DNA from 3 places in the Streptomyces sp. NPDC006314 genome. Region 3 is predicted to be linked to each of the others. Evidence: riboswitches for the same ligand, from Rfam matches in the RefSeq annotation. Region 3 holds a riboswitch; each other region holds the start of a gene.
What was found. A riboswitch is a leader RNA that binds a small molecule or an ion and turns the genes downstream of it on or off. The one in region 3 is predicted to bind cobalamin.

Region 1 (5,270 bases), on a different contig from region 3:
TCGGCTCGATCCGGCACGCCTGGGCCTGCATGGCCTGCGCACGCCCGATCTCCGCGCCCTCCCGGGTCACGAAGGAATTGAGGGACATGTTCTGCGCCTTGAACGGCGCGACCTTCACACCCTGGCGCACCAGCCACCGGCAGATCCCGGCCGTCACGACGCTCTTGCCGGCGTCGGAGGTGGTGCCGGCGACGAGGAGACCCCCGTTCACTTCCCACGTCCCTTCACGAGTCGGCGCGCGGCGAGCGTGGCGCCGAGCGCGAGCAGGCCGACGCGGCGGGAGAGCCGTACGGCCCGGTCGATGTCGGTGACCCGGACGGGGCGCCCGGTCTTTCCGTTGAGTACGGGGCGGTGTTCGACGCGCCCGCCGTAGGAGAGAGTGCCGCCGAGCCGTACGCCGAGGGCGCCCGCGAACGAGGCCTCGACGGGCCCGGCGTTGGGGCTCGGGTGCTTGCGGGCGTCGGCTCTCCAGGCGCGCAGGGCACCGCGGGGGTCGGGTCCGGCCGCGGCGGCGAGTACGGCGGTCAGCCGGGCCCCCGGCCAGCCGGCGACGTCGTCGAGGCGGGCGGAGGCCCAGCCGTAGCGCCGGAGCCGGGGCGACTTGTGACCGACCATCGCGTCGAGGGTGTTGACCGCCCGGAACCCGAGCAGCCCCGGCACCCCACCCACGGCACCCCACACCAGCGCGCCCACGACGGCGTCGGAGGTGTTCTCGGCGACCGACTCGACCACGGCCCGGGCGATCCCGTCGGCGTCCAGCGCCTGCGGGTCCCGGCCGCACAGATGAGGCAACCGCGCGCGGGCCGTCTCGATGTCCCCGGCCTCCAGGGCACGCCCGATGGCGCGGGCCTCCCGGGCGAGCGAGGTGCCGCCGACGACCGCCCAGGTGGCGGCGGCGGTCAGCGCGACGGAGGCGGTGGGGGAGGGGCGTACGGCGCGTGCGGCCAGCGCGCCGAGGGCGACGGGGCCACCGGCGCACACGGCGGTGTGCAGCGCGCCCCAGCCGCGGTGGTCGTGCCACAACGCGCGTTCCGCGGCCGCGGCAGCCCGCCCGAACGCGGCGACCGGATGCCCGCGGCGTGGATCGCCGAGGAGCAGGTCACCGAGAAGGCCGGCGGCGGCACCGTACGCGTAGAAGCGATCGGCACCCATCGGCTCAGCCGGCCGGGGGTACAGGAGCGGGCCTGGTACTGGTCCTTCGGCAGCCGAGCATGGCGATCTATGTCCTCACTCAGGGTGTCCGCGCCCTGGTTCGACGAGATTCGGCGGTGAGAGTTCCTGGCTCCCGGGGGTTCTTCCCCGGTGACAGTGGCGGGACCGCGCCGGATTCGCACCGGCTTCCTCTCCTGCCGCCGTACATGGCCCGGACAGTCCACCACGCGCCCGGAACGGCCGTCAACTTGCCGTTGACCTGCAGGGGGAGAGTGTGCCGATCCCCACACCGCGGGGGCGCGAGGGGCATGCCAGAGGCTCCCCTCCGCAACAGCGGGAGAGGAGCCTCGGGGTACTCGGTCCAGGCCGGGGCCGACGGGTGCCGGTTCCGGCCTTGGCCCACGGGCGCCAGGTCAGGCCTTGCCCACGATCAGGTAGATGCCGTACGCCACCGCCGCCGCGCAGGCCGCGAAGCAGACATAGGCACCGGTGACGGCGAGGGCGGCGGAGTCGCCCTGGGCCGCCGCCTGCTCGCGCCGGGACAGGCCCTTGATGCCGAGGGTGAACAGGGCCACCAGGCCCACCGTGACCACGAGGCTGACGCCGAAGACGGAGCCGAGGGCCGCCCAGTCGATCTTCATGGGGATGCTTCCTTCAGTTACCGGGTGCCCGGGGTCAGACGGTGGCGGCCGGCGGGGTCGCCGTAGCCGCGTGGGTGGGGTCGGCGGCCGAAGCCGGGCCGGTGGCCTGGGCCGGGAAGGAGAGGTCCAGAGCCGGGCCCGCCGGGGGCGGGATCACGGCGGCGATGGCGGTGGTCACCACGCCGGCCGGCTCCTCGTTCTCGGCGACGACGTTGGTGTGGTCGACGACCTCGCGGCGGGAGATCTTCCAGATCGCGGCGCTGGCGGCGATCAGGAAGACGGCGACGGCGGCGGTGCCCCAGTCACCCAGGTCCGTGACGGACTCGGCGCCCGCGCCGACCAGTGCGGCGGCCGGGAGGGTCAGCGCCCAGGCGAGGAACATGCGGGTCGCGGTGGACCAGCGGACCACACCGCCCTTGCGGCCCAGACCCGCACCCATCACCGAGCCGGAGACGACGTGCGTGGTGGAGAGGGAGAAGCCGAGGTGAGAGGAGGCCAGGATGGCGGTCGCGGCGCTGGTCTGGGCGGCGAAGCCCTGGCGCGGCTCCAGGTCGGTCAGGCCCTTGCCCATCGTGCGGATGATCCGCCAGCCGCCGATGTAGGTGCCGAGCGCGATCGCCAGGCCCGCGGAGAGGATCACCCAGGAGGGAGGGTTCGAGCCGGGCGCGATGGCGCCGCCCGCGATCAGCGCGAGGGTGATGATGCCCATCGTCTTCTGGGCGTCGTTGGTGCCGTGGGCGAGGGAGACCAGGCCGGCGGAGGCGATCTGGCCGGCGCGGTAGCCCTTGCGGGTGGCCTCGCCCTCGGCCTGGCCGCCGATGCCGTAGGAGAAGCGGGTGGCCAGCATGGACGCGACGCCCGCCACGATCGGCGCGGCGACCGCCGGGAGCAGCACCTTGGTGACCAGGACGTCACCGTGCACGGCGCCCAGGCCCGCGGAGGCGACGGTGGCGCCGATCAGCCCGCCCATCAGGGCGTGGGAGGAACTGGAGGGCAGTCCGACCAGCCAGGTCAGCAGGTTCCAGAGGATCGCGCCGACCAGGGCGGCGAAGATGACCTCGGGACGGATGCCGGTCTCGTCGACGAGACCCTTGGAGATCGTGTTCGCGACCTCCACCGAGAGGAAGGCGCCCACAAGATTGAGGGCGGCGGACATGGTCACCGCGATCTTGGGCTTCAGAGCGCCTGTGGAGATGGTGGTGGCCATCGCGTTCGCTGTGTCGTGGAAACCGTTCGTGAAATCGAACGCGAGTGCGGTTACTACCACAATCGCGAGGATCAGCGAGAAGCTTTCCATTTACCCAGGCAATCGTTCGAGGTCATTGGCTGATTGAACGTAGGCAACCTGGGTGAACGGAAGATGAACTGGGACGGGCGCGAGGATGTCAGTAACGCGCGGGGGAGGTTCCGTTTGCCTCGGCCGGCCCAGACGCCCCTTGAATACCGGCCCCGCACGAAGGTCCGCGGCCGGGCCGCCGGCCCGTCGATGAGACGTTGGTCACCCGACGGCCCGGCGCTTGGTGCGGTGCCGCCGGAGCGTCCGGTACCGCCAGCCGCCCGGCAGCGACCGGCCGCGAGGTGCCGTGACGGGGGATCCACAGGGCGTGCGCGGAGGAGGGCGCGCGGGTGCTGCCGGTGCGGAGCCTCCACCACCGGTCGTCGTGCGGATCACCGGGCGGAGGGCGGTCTCGCGCTCCGTCTCCCTGCCGATGGACCGGAGTCAGCGGGCCATCCGCCGTCCTGCTCAGCCCGTGGCGTAGCGCTTCCCGCTGGAGAGGTCGTACTCGACGTCCGGCGCGGGCGGCAGCGTTCGGCCATCCGCCGGCGGCCGCCTTCACGTGGATGGACCGCGCGCCCTTCGCCTGGGCGGCCGGCCGGTCGACCCCGCTTCCGGTGGACGCACCGTCGTCCCCCGGGACAACCACGCGAGTGCCGCCGGGGGTCAGGCCTCCGGAGTGCCCGCGGACGCGGTCGCGGTGCCCGCGAGCGCCGTCGTGGCCGCCGCGAGGACACCGGGCGCGGCGACGGGGGAGGCGGGTGCACGGCCGTGCGCCGCCGCCCCGGAGTCGGCGGGCGAAGGACCGCCGGAGGGCAGGAGAGGTCACTGAGTTCCGGCGATCACCGGAGAGGCGCCCCTTCGCGGTGATCCGCTACGGCATCCGGCCGCTCGGAGGCATGCCCTCCGGTTCCGCCCCGCACCAGCCAGTCCCACCCCGCGCCGGCCCGGCTGGCAGGATCGCCGCATGGCTGAACAGCGACGGGACGCATCAGGGGAACCGGCAGGCGACGGACCGGGGGAGGCGGCGCGCGGCGAGGTGGCCGGCGGGGCGCGGGAGCCGGTGTCCGGCCGGACGGCGGGAGGGGCCGGGGACGTGGTGTCGGTCTGGGAGGCGCTGGTCGCCACGGCGCGCCGGACCGTCGCCGACGGGCTGGTCGTCGGCACCTCCGGCAACGTCTCCGCACGCCTCGGGGACCTCGTGCTGGTCACCCCGTCGGGCGTCCCGTACCACCGGCTCACCCCGGACGACCTCACCGGCGTCGACCTCACCGGACGCCAGGTGCTCGGCACCCTGGTGCCGACCAGCGAGCTGCCCATGCACCTCGCCGTCTACCGCACCACCGACGCCCGCGCGGTCGTCCACACCCACGCCGTGCACGCGACCGCGGTCTCCACGCTCGTGCCCGAACTCCCGCCGGTCCACTACATGGCCGGCGCCCTCGGCGGACCCGTGCGGGTCGCCCCCTACGCGACGTACGGCAGCGAGGAGCTGGCCGAGAACATGCTCCGCGCGCTCGCCGGCCGCTCCGCCTGCCTGTTGCGGAACCACGGCACGATCACCTACGGCACCGACCTCGACCAGGCCTACGACCGGACCGCCCAGCTGGAATGGATGTGCCGCCTGTGGCTGACGGCGTCCTCGGTGCCGGGCCTGACGCCGTCCCTGCTGACGGAGGCACAACTGACCGAAGCGGGGGCACGCTTGAAGGGATACGGCCAACGGAGGTGACACCTTGCTGCACAGTCCCCTGCTCCGACGGTTCCTCGACCGGCTCTCCCCGGGCCGCGGCCCCTCGTTCACGCCGGTCCCCTCGATCCGCCGCGACGGCGCTCGGTCACGACGTGCGGTTCGGAGGTCCCCCCACACCCTCAAGGCGGTGGCGGAGCTGCCACCCCGCCCCGGCCCTCCGCTGGCCGGTGGCCGGAACCACCACGACACTGGACCCGTGCGCCCAGTCAAAGCGACCGCCACCGCACTCACCGCCGTCCTCGCCGCCGGCATGGCCTCCGTGGCCGCCGGCCGGCTCGCCAGTGACGCCGCGCTGAAGGCACCCGCCGGCCGCCCCCTGCCCACCGAGCCGCGGCTCACCGTGCACGGCACGGACGCCGGCCGGATCGCGCTCACCCGCGACCTGGCCTCCCTGCGCCCCGGCACCTACGGCCTGGCCGGCGACGGCTCCCACGCCGTCGTCGGGCCC
Region 2 (5,270 bases), on a different contig from region 3:
CCGGGTGGCGGGATCGGTCACCACGATGGAGCACCACGTGCTGAACATCCACGCCGCGGACAAGTACGCGACCGCTACCGAAATCGCCGCGCGGGACGGCCGGGTCCTGATGTTCCTGAACACCAAGGCCGGCGTGGACCAGTTCACCCGTCACCTGCGGGCCAGCGGGGTACGGGCCGACGCTCTGCACAGCGGGAAGTCACAGCCGCAGCGCACGCACACGCTCGCCAAGTTCAAGGACGGCGAGATCAACGTGCTGGTGGCCACCAACGTCGCGGCGCGGGGCATCCACATCGACGCGCTCGACCTTGTCGTCAACGTCGACCCGCCGGCCGACGCCAAGGATTACCTGCACCGTGGCGGGCGCACGGCGCGTGCCGGGGAATCCGGGAACGTGGTCACCCTCGTCACCCCCAACCAGCGGCGCGATGTGAACCGGATGATGTCCGACGCCGGGATCCGGCCGACCGTCACACAGGTGCGCTCCGGCGAGGAGAAGCTGACCACCATCACGGGGGCGAAGCGCCCACCGGCCGGGGTGAAGAGCGGCAGCGGCAACGCCCCCTTCCGCGGCCTCGGCACTCGTCCGGGCCGCCCCGCGAAGGAATCCCGCAAAGCCGCCGAGCAGCGCAAGGCAGCCGAAGCACGCGCGGCGGCCCGGGTGCGCAGGGGCCGCTGACGCGAGGGACCTGCCGAGCGGGCATACACGCACCTCACGCGGGCCGCCGAAGTCCTCCGGCATCGAACGCCGGGGGACTTCGGGAGGGTCAGCGGGCGGCGCCGGCATCCGCGTCCGGTGGCTGTCCGCCGTCGTCACCTGTGGTCAGTGGAGCGGTTGCGGCGACGCCGCGGTGAGGAGCAGCCGCGGCCCTCGTCGCGGGGGTCACCTTGTTCGCCGACGGTCGGCGACTCGGACTGTCGCGGTCCCGCAGGGGGTTGTGCCGCGTCGGCGCCGCGGCGCGGGCCGCGGGGCACGCGGCCGGGCAGAGCGCGGCTGTACCGGTGCACGGCGATTCTTTCCGCGTGCTCGGCGTTGAGCCGGTGGATCACGAATGCCGCCCCCGCGATGGGGACCAGGAAGGCGGCGACCGTCAGGAAGGCGTGCATGGCGGCCCTCTCACATGCCGATGATCAGGCGACTGGCGCGACCGGCCTGGCCGGTACGGCCGCGGAGACCGAGGACGCGCCGCCCTCGTACTCCCATGCCTCGTCGGGATCGAGCGGCCGGTCGGCCGCGGAGCCGGCGTGCCCGGCCTCGTCCGCGGTGGTCCCCGGCGGGATGAGTCCCAGCGGCCGGTGCCGTAGGAGCGCAGCGACAGCTTGTGCGGGTCGATCTCAGCTCAGCGGGTTCCGGGAGCGGGGCCGCCAGGCACCGTCCAGGAGTCCACGGGACGTGCCGTTGCGCTTCAGCGCGAGACGCGCGGCCGGGGCTGTGACGGGCTCGGGGTGCAGCACGGGTGGGCAAGAGACGACTCCGCATCCGGCGAAGCGGGCGTGGAAACCGGCAGGAGTACGCTGAAACGGCCGGGGCACGTCGTGTGCCGGAGACGGACGCATCCCGCTCTTCAGGCCTCACACGTCCCCCGCCCTGCGCTCCTTGGCTGTGCCACGTGATCGGTGAGCACCCGCTCCCCACCCGACCGCCGAGGCCGGGCCACCCGAGCCCGGCGTTCGTTCTGCTCTCGCCGAACGAGAGCGGGAAGGAGAAACGGCATGATCCAGCCAGCCGATATCCGCGAGTGGCGCAACCGCGATGTCGTCGACCCGAAGGGTCACAAGATCGGCGCGCTCGAAGCCGTCTACGTGGACACCACCACCGACCAACCGGCCATGGTCACCGTCCGGACCGGTCTGCCCACCCACCGGTTCCTTGTCTTCGTGCCCCTCGACGAGACAGTCCTCGGCCCGGACTACGTCAAGGTCTCCTACGACAGGGCACGCGTCAGGAAGTCCCCTTCGATCGGCACGGACGACGTGCTGCCCGCCGAGCAGGAGGAGGCGATCTTCCATTACTACGGCATGGCCTACCAACCAGGGGCCGGCGGCGAACGGCAACTCGCGCGCCGCTGACGGCCGCGTCCGGCCAAGGGAGGTGTTCCCGTCATGGTGATCTTCCTGCTGATCGTCATCGTCGCCATCGTGCTGGGACTGATCGGCGCGACGGTGGAGGGTCTCGGCTATCTGCTGATCATCGGCATCGCGCTCCTCGTCGCCGACCTGGTCCTCGCCGCCGTGCGGTTGTCCCGGCGCTCCCATCGGCACGTCCTCCGCTGACGGATTCCCGCGCCGGCGGACTCGCCGGTCGCCCGGCACATCCCGCCAGGGAACCCGCCGACCCGGCACCTCGGACACAGGCCGCCGAACCGGCCGTTCACCGCTCCGCCCAGAACACGACCGTCACACGGCCCTCGCCGCCTCGCTGAGCCCCGTACGCCCGCCACCACCAGGCCATGAGGGCCATGGCAGCCCCCGAGGCCCTCGACCGCGCCCCGACCGCGGCCGCATCATGATCACCGGGTCGGCGCGGGCGTTCGTGGCAGGCGTCGACATCAAGGAGACGCGGCCGACGGCCAAGACCATGCGAACCGTGCCTGACCGGACGCCCCGTGGGCGCGGGGAGGCCGAGCGTGCCGGGCCGGTCTCGGGCGAACGGCGCCTGGTCGATGCGGTGTTCGCGACCTGGGGCCAGAAGGGCGGATGGGCGCCTTCGCCGGCAGGAGGCCACCCGAGTCCCATCGCACCCACCGCACTCAGCAGACCGGTCACCTACCGCGAGAGGAAGATCACGCCAGGTGGCGCGGTCTTGGCGGGCTACGCGTCACGCGGTACGGTCTGTCAGATATCGACGACGGCGAGACGGAAGCCGGTGGGAATCCGGCACGGTCGCGCCACTGTATGCGAGAGGCGTCTCGTGAGTCAGACCCGTGGCCGTCGTCCACTGCACCACCGAGATGGGACGCGAACTCCCAGAGGAGGTTCTGCCATGGCGCAGACCGTCGCCCAGCCGACAGCCACCACTCCCGCCATCCCCGCCAAGCTGCCGCTGAAGGCGATAGCTCCCTGGGCGGTCTTCTTCGGCATCATGATGCTGATCCTGCTCTACTTCGTCGGCGCCGAGCAGGGCGCCACCTCCGTGTTCAGCGGCACGGACGTCCACGAGTGGGTGCACGACGCCCGCCACCTGCTCGGCTTCCCCTGCCACTGACGCGAGGGACGCCGCACGCCCATGAACTCCGCAACGGTAAGAAACCTCCTCGTTCGGGGCATGCTCGCCGGCCTGGCCGCCGGCGTGCTCGCCCTGGTCGTCTCCTACCTCCTCGGTGAGCCGAACGTCGACAAGGCGATCGGCTTCGAGGACGCCCACTCCCACGAGCACGAGATGGAGGTCGTCTCCCGCTCCCTGCAGTCCACCGCCGGTCTCGCCACCGGTGTCCTCGTCTACGGGGTCGCCTTCGGCGGCATCGCCGCGCTGGCCTTCTGCTTCGCGCTGGGCCGCGTGGGCAGCTTCTCCCCGCGGGTGACCGCGCTGCTGCTGTCCGGCTGCGCACTGCTCGCCGTGTACGTGGTCCCGTTCCTGAAGTACCCGGCCAACCCGCCGTCGGTCGGCGACCCCGACACCATCGGCAAGCGGACCACCCTGTACTTCCTGATGATGCTGCTCAGCGTCCTCCTCGCGGTCGCCGCCACCATCCTGGGCAAGCGCCTGGCGCCCGCTCTGGGTACCTGGTGGGCGACCGTGGCCGCGGTGGCCGCCTTCGCCGTCGTGATCGGTCTGGCCTATGAGTTCCTGCCCGTCATCAACGAGGTGCCGGCGGACTTCCCGGCCACCCTGCTGTGGCGGTTCCGTCTGTCCGCACTGGCCATCCAGAGCGTTCTGTGGGCCGGATTCGGGCTGCTCTTCGGCGAGTTGGCCGAGCGGCAGCTGAACCCCAAGCCGGCGACAGCCCCGTCCGGGCGGACAGTTCCCGCCTCGAACTAAGCGGTTTTGGGACACGAGAGGGCCCCTTGGAACCATCCGGGGGCCCTCTCGCGTTCTCCGGGCACCGACGCGATCGGATCACGGACAGGGCACAGAACACCGTCCGATGGGGCGGGTACCGCCAAGCCGAGGAGCGGAGGAACCGAGTGGCCAGACATCCCCAGCCGCGCCGCATCACGCTCGGGGGCCGTGAGGCGGTCGCCCTCACCGTCGAGGAATACGAGCAGCTGATCGCCAGCCGACGGCAGATCGGCGGTCAGAGCGCCCGGGTACGGGTGCTCGCCCAGCAGGTGAAGCGGACCGAACGGCTCCTGCACGAGCTGGAAACGCTGGTCGACAACCCGGCGGATCGCCACGAGCAGAACGGCACCGTGCCGTCGGAGTGCCCGGCGTCCTGTTCCACGGCCCGGGCGGCGGAGTGGGACGCGGGAACCGACTGCCTGCGCTGTGCGATAGCGGCGCTGCTGCGCCGTCACCGGGACGCGGCCTCCTGAACCACGGCGCCCGCCGGTCTCAGCGCGCCGCGGCGGTGCCCGGCGCGGCCAGGGGCTGCCCGAGCCGCAGATTCCAGCGTCCGGCCCGTCCACTGAGCTGTGTGGCCGTCAACGGCGGTACGTCGAGCCGCCAGAAGGCAGCCGTGGGCAGGCTCAGGACATGAACGACCGCGGCCCGTACGACCTCTGGCTCCACCACGGCGACCGTACGGCCGTCCGTGTCCGGCGCGGTGTCCAGCCAGCGCCCGACCCGCTCGCACACGTCCCGCACCGATTCCCCGCCGTGCCCCGACCAGCCCGCGTCGGCGAGCCAACGGCCCACCGCCTCCGGCTCGGCGGCTCCCACCTCCTCAAGGGTGCGGCCTCGCCAACGGCCCGCATCCAGACCCTGCAACTCCGGCGTCGCCACGCCGTCGAGGCCGAGCGCTGCCGCCGTCTCGCGGCAGCGCACGCTCGGGGAAGTGATGACACGGGCGTACGCGGGCAGCGCGCCGGCCGCCGAGAGGGCGTGGGCGGCCCCGACGGCGTCGATCGAGTCGCCGTCGTAGAAGCGGGCCTGCCGCAGCGACGGGCTCGTCGCGGGTGAGACGAAGGTGACGCGGCTGGTCACGTGGCTGCTCCTCCCGCGGCTGCCAAGACCTCAGCGATCCGCGGCAGCACGGGTGCCGCCAGCGGGCGCCGGGCCGCACGCGCACCTGCTCGTCGCCCCGCCGCGTGGCGAACATAGCATCCGCGGAAGTCGCGGTTTCCGCAGATTCGGGGCCCGCATCGGACGACTATGGCCGCTCCAGCCATGC
Region 3 (5,270 bases):
GCCTGGCGGCCGGTGCGATGCAGGGCGAGCATCAGCTGACGGTGGTACGCCTCGCGTAGCGGATACTCGGCGACGAGAGCCGCCAGCTCGGGGACCAGTGCGGCCAACCGGGCACCACCCAGCGCGAGTTCGGCGTCATAGCGCCACTCGAGCAGAAGCAGCCGCGCCTCCTCCAGGCGCTGCACGAGGGCGTATCCACCGAGGTCGGCGGGGAGCCCGCTGAGCGGGGTGCCGCGCCAGAGCGCGAGCGCGGCCGTGCAGGCACGTACGACGCCCGGCCAGTCCCGCAGGGCGTGCGCGGCACGCGCCTCGCTGACCCGTACGTCGAACACGTGCACGTCCAACTCGCCGTGATCCACGCGCAGCAGATACCCCGGCGGTACGGCCCTGAGCCGGTCGGGGTCGTCCAGAAGCCGGCGCAGCCGGGTGACATGGTTGTGCAGGGAGGCCTGAGCGGAGACGGGCGGCGCCCCGCCCCACAGGGCGTCCTTCAGCGACTCCACGGACACGACCCGGCCGGCCTCCAGCAGCAGGGCGGCGAGCAGGGTGCGCACCTTGGGACTACCGATGGCGCGGACACCGTCGTCGGAGGTGTCGTCCGGGGCCTGGGAAGCGCCGGCGAGGGTGCTGTCGGCGGGTTCGCCGGAAGGGCCGCCGGGGGTGCCGTACGAGATCTCGTACGGCGGTCGGTCGTAGAGGACGGGCGGTCCCAGCAGGCCGAACCGCAGCTCGTACCGCCGCATCACGCCGCCCCACTGCCTTCCCGCGCGGTCGGGACCGACCGTGCTCCGCGGCGGGCGCGCGCCCGCCGTTCCCTGGCGGATTCCCGCCCTGTCCACAACGGTTTCCCGCCACCTTCTGTTTCGCCGCTCCGGCTCAGGACCCGCCCGTCCCACCGCCTGTTCCCCTGTCGCCGGGGCGACTTCCGGCCAGCCGGTCCGCGACCCGCCGTGGAACCGTTGGCCACATGTTAGCGATCCGTTGGCGCATCCTGATGTGATCATTCCATCGGATCTGGCTCGACGGCGCGCGCGTAAGTCGCGTAACTCGGGGGAGTGTCGCCGCTGGCCGGATCCGGGGACGCAAGGGGCCCCGGGCGGCGGAGGTGAACGACCGGGGCTCCGTCCCGTTCCCTTCGCCGGGCCGCTGGACTCCCTTTCCCGGCCGCTGCGTTCGGGGCTTGCCCTTCCGGCCCGTGGCACGGCGCGGACCTTGGGGGCCGTCGCACAGCTCGGACTCCGGGCCCAGCCGCAGACCCAGAGATGCCCCGCCCCCGCACACGGTCAGATCACCGGCGGGCGGCCGAGCCGGGTGAGCCGCCACACCGCCCGCCAGCGCATCGCCCGTCGCTCTCCGGCCGGCTCCCGCACCCCCTCCAGGAATCCGCCGAACCATGCCTTCAGCCCCGGCCGGGAACGGGTGCGGGCGAGCGTGAGCAGCGTCCACACCCCCAGGTGCACCGGGATGAGCGGCAGGGGCAGTCGACGCCGGACGAGCCTGACGCGGTCGCGGGCGTTGATGCGGTAGTAGACGGCGTGCCGGGCCGGTGAGGTCTTGGGGTGCCGGAGCAGCACCCCGGGGGCGTGCAAAAGCGTGAAGAAGATCATCTCTGACCAACCGCACACCTGGTGGTACGCCCACCGCACATGACAGGCCGCTGCCCCCTCACAGGAGAAGAAGGAGCAGATCGGCGGCGTGAAGGACGAGCCCTGGCCGAGGCGAGAAGCAGCAAAGATCCTCGCCGCGAAAAGGCGGACGGGGTGGGAAGATCAGCGATCTGGAGGCCGGCCACGACATGGGCCCCGACACCGGCAGCGCCCATCTCACCGCCAAGGACAAGGCGGGCAGGCCCATGAGCGACACCTGCACGGTGACCCGCGGCAAGGGAAAGTGGCACCTCGTCGTCTTCACCGGGCAGCCCGTGCCGCAGGCGCGGACGGTCCAGCGCTCCCCCTCAGCCCTCGTCGGCGACGCGGACGGTCCAGCGCTCCTCGACCTTGGCCAGGCGCCAGTACGCGATGGCCACGGCCCAGACGACGACGAACAGGCCGGCGATGACATAGCCGACGTTGTCCAGGTCCAGGGCCGCGATCCAGCCCGTGACGTCATCATGCAGGCCGAGCTTGTCGTGCAGGACGCCGACCAGCTCGATCGTGCCGACGAAGAAGGCCACGGCGATGGACAGGCCGGTGATGGTGAGGTTGTAGAACACCTTCCGCACCGGGTTGGAGAAAGCCCACTGGTAGGCGAAGTTCATGAACGTGCCGTCGAGGGTGTCGAACAGGCTCATGCCGGCCGCGAACAGCAGCGGCAGGCACAGCACCGCGTACCACGGCAGACCCGCGGCGGCACCGTTGCCGGCCAGGGCGAGGAGCAGAACCTCCGTCGTGGTGTCGAAGCCGATGCCGAAGAGGAAGCCCAGCGGGAACATCTGGCCCGGGCGGCGGATGGACTTGGTGAGCCGGCCCAGGAGACGGTTCATGAAGCCGCGCGAGTCGAGGTGGGCCTCCAGTTCCGCCTCGTCGTAATGTCCGGCGCGCATCGCCCTGAATACGCGCAGGATGCCGAAGAGCGCGACGAGGTTGAGGGCGGCGATGAGGTACAGGAAGCTGCCGGAGACCGTGGTGCCGACGGTGCCGAGGACCTGGTGGGTTCGGGAGCCGTCGTTCATGAGGGTGCCGGCGAGCTTCGCGCCTCCGGCGACCAGGGCGGCCATGGCGACCACCACGCTGGAATGCCCGAGCGCGAACCAGAAGCCCACCGACACCGGCCGCTTTCCGTCGGCCATCAGCTTGCGGGTGGTGTTGTCGATCGCCGCGATGTGGTCCGCGTCGAAGGCATGCCGCATGCCGAGCGTGTACGCCGTGATGCCGAGACCCAGGCCGAACGCCTTGGTGCCCACCTCATAGTGACGGGGAATCACGAGCAGGAACAGGATGCCGAACGCGACCACGTGCAGGGCGACGATCACGCCCAGCAGGCCCACGGTCCGGACGGTGTCCTCGCGACGCCAGCGGAACGACGGGGACGGGGTGGCGGCGGTTTCGGGCACGCCTTCGGACACGGTCATGCGTTCACGCTCCAGCACCTCGTGGATCAGCTTCGTGATGCCGTGGCCGGTCTCCTGGCTGACGGGTCGCCGCGCCCGCCCCTGCCTTCCCGGCTGTGCGGCCAGTGGCGTGTAGGGGGCGGGAACTTCCCGATCACAGTGGCGAGGGCCGCTCCGGTCTGAGCCCTGAGGGCTGTCACCGGTCTTCCCGAACACCACGGCCTGCTCACACTAGGGGGCGGTGGGTAGCGGCTGCAAGGCTGCACAGCTGAACAGGTATGGAGGCGCGGGGCAGGTGGCTGCGATGATGGGGGCATGCATCTCGTCCCCGCGGATCGTGCCGGGCAGCGCACCATCGACGGCCATCGGGTCTGTGACGCCATCGCCGCCGTCGGCGAGCCGGAGCGGGTACGCGCCTGGGCCGATCGCTTCTCGCTGCTCTCCGATCCCGGCCGTCTGTCCCTGCTGCTCGCGCTCCACGAGGCCGGTCGGCTCGTCGACGGATCGATCTCCGCACTGCTGAAACACTGCGTCTCACCCGACTGACGCGCTACCGTCCGCTGCCGCGCCCCTTCTCGATGCTCGCTCCCACGTGGTCACCCAGGCCATGGAGCCGCCCTGCCTCTGCCACAGAGCCGGTTGCCGCCCTGACCCGCGTGCGCCCCACCCCGGTCGAGGCGTAACAACCGTTCTATAGAGTGATGATGACTGATCATCACTGTCGTTGATGAAGCAAGGCAGTGCGACGGCGACCTGCCGTACAGAGAAACAGGGGAACCACATGAGCCTGATACGCAAGCGCGTCGGCACGATCCTCGGCATGGGCGCGATGCTCGTCGGGGTGGCGCTCACCGCCGGGGCCGGCACTGCCAACGCCATGGACCCGGACGGGTCGTACACCATCACCATCCACAATTCCAGCGGGAAGGTGATCGGGTACGCCCGCTGGAACGCCGACCCGCAGCCCGCCCCCGACATTCCGGGCGATGCCCTCATCGCCAAGGACGTGTACGCCGACGGCTTGGGAATCGAGGCGGAGCTCAGCAACGGCCGCATCGCTTCCACCCGGGGCCACGACTCCCCCTACATGAAGATCGTCCCCGGCAACCTCCCCGAAGGGAAGGCGTACAAGCTGCGGGGCTGCATCGTGACCAGCACGTACCGGGAGTGCTCGCCCTGGCACGACGTCCGCGCCTGAGCCGCGAGGCGCGCGCGTGCCCCCCGTCCACCCAGGCGGATCCGCGAGGACATGGCTCCCGGGGATGCCGCCGCGTCCGGGGGGCGCGGCACGCGCGCGCCGCAGCCGTCGTCTCCGCTGAACGAGAAGACCCCGGGTCGGACGATGTCCGACCCGGGGTCTCAGTGGAGCCGCTTTCGGGATTCGAACCCGAGACCTACGCATTACGAGTGCGTTGCTCTGGCCATCTGAGCTAAAGCGGCGCGCTGCCCACACCATGGTGCGATCAGCAACGTCGGTAAGTCTACACAGTTTCCAAGGGTGCTTCGCACCCACCCCGGAGCCCTCCGCTCCGGGGTGGGTGGACGGGCTATGAGCAGCGCTTTCCGGCGGTCGGCGGGGTGCCGCGGAGCAGATAGGTGTTGATCGCCGTGTCGATGCAGCTGCTGCCACGGCCGTAGGCGGTGTGGCCGTCACCGACGTAGGTCAGGAGGCGGGCCGAGGAGAGCTGGCGGGCCAGGGACTGCGCCTCGCGGTAGGGGGTCGCCGGGTCGCGGGTGGTGCCGACCACCACGATCGGCGCCGCACCCTTCGCCTCGATGCGGTGCGGTTCGCCCGTCGCCTTCACCGGCCAGTACGCGCAGTTCAGCGAGGCCCAGGCCAGGCCGCCACCGAAGATGGGGGACGCCTTCTCGAACTGGGGCAGCGCCTTCTCCACCTGTTCGGGGCCGGAGAAGGCCGGCGGCAGGTCCAGGCAGTTCACTGCGGCGTTGGCCATCATCAGGTTGCTGTAGCGGCCGCTCTTGTCACGCTCGTAGTAGCTGTCGGAGAGCACGAGCAGGCCCGCGCCGTCGTTCTCCTTCATCGCCGAGAACAGCGCCTCGCGCAGCTGCTCCCACGTCCCCTCGTCGTACATCGCCGCGATCACCCCGGTGGTGGCGAGCGCCTCGCCGAGCCTGCGGCCGCCCGGGTCGCCCGCCGGGATGGGGTGGGTGTCCAGCTTGCGGAAGAACGCCTTGAGGTGGTCGCCGACCTGTGCGGGCG

Region 1: it holds a riboswitch for cobalamin, as region 3 does, so the genes downstream of both, ABZ079_RS32575 (cobalamin biosynthesis protein) here and ABZ079_RS28650 (HoxN/HupN/NixA family nickel/cobalt transporter) in region 3, are expected to answer to the same signal.
Region 2: it holds a riboswitch for cobalamin, as region 3 does, so the genes downstream of both, ABZ079_RS15670 (CbtB-domain containing protein) here and ABZ079_RS28650 (HoxN/HupN/NixA family nickel/cobalt transporter) in region 3, are expected to answer to the same signal.

The regions. Positions count from the first base shown of each region.
Region 1 is NZ_JBEXRL010000026.1:34,256-39,525, forward strand. Features, by position in the region: gene ABZ079_RS32570 (cobyric acid synthase) at 1-211, opposite strand, end outside; gene ABZ079_RS32575 (cobalamin biosynthesis protein) at 208-1,152, opposite strand; cobalamin riboswitch at 1,250-1,388, opposite strand; gene ABZ079_RS32580 (hypothetical protein) at 1,566-1,793, opposite strand; gene ABZ079_RS32585 (inorganic phosphate transporter) at 1,828-3,090, opposite strand; gene ABZ079_RS32590 (class II aldolase/adducin family protein) at 4,037-4,801, shown strand; gene ABZ079_RS32595 (alpha/beta fold hydrolase) at 5,019-5,270, shown strand, end outside.
Region 2 is NZ_JBEXRL010000007.1:238,065-243,334, reverse strand. Features, by position in the region: gene ABZ079_RS15685 (DEAD/DEAH box helicase) at 1-679, shown strand, start outside; gene ABZ079_RS15680 (PRC-barrel domain-containing protein) at 1,714-2,070, shown strand; gene ABZ079_RS15675 (hypothetical protein) at 2,104-2,274, shown strand; cobalamin riboswitch at 2,813-2,947, shown strand; gene ABZ079_RS15670 (CbtB-domain containing protein) at 2,984-3,205, shown strand; gene ABZ079_RS15665 (CbtA family protein) at 3,227-3,979, shown strand; gene ABZ079_RS15660 (hypothetical protein) at 4,126-4,473, shown strand; gene ABZ079_RS15655 (histidine phosphatase family protein) at 4,493-5,083, opposite strand.
Region 3 is NZ_JBEXRL010000019.1:51,186-56,455, reverse strand. Features, by position in the region: gene ABZ079_RS28660 (BTAD domain-containing putative transcriptional regulator) at 1-743, opposite strand, end outside; partial or broken gene ABZ079_RS28655 (glycosyltransferase family 2 protein) at 1,284-1,592, opposite strand; gene ABZ079_RS28650 (HoxN/HupN/NixA family nickel/cobalt transporter) at 1,955-3,070, opposite strand; cobalamin riboswitch at 3,097-3,284, opposite strand; gene ABZ079_RS28645 (hypothetical protein) at 3,365-3,595, shown strand; gene ABZ079_RS28640 (hypothetical protein) at 3,831-4,247, shown strand; tRNA gene ABZ079_RS28635 (tRNA-Thr) at 4,413-4,489, opposite strand; gene ABZ079_RS28630 (alpha/beta hydrolase) at 4,597-5,270, opposite strand, start outside.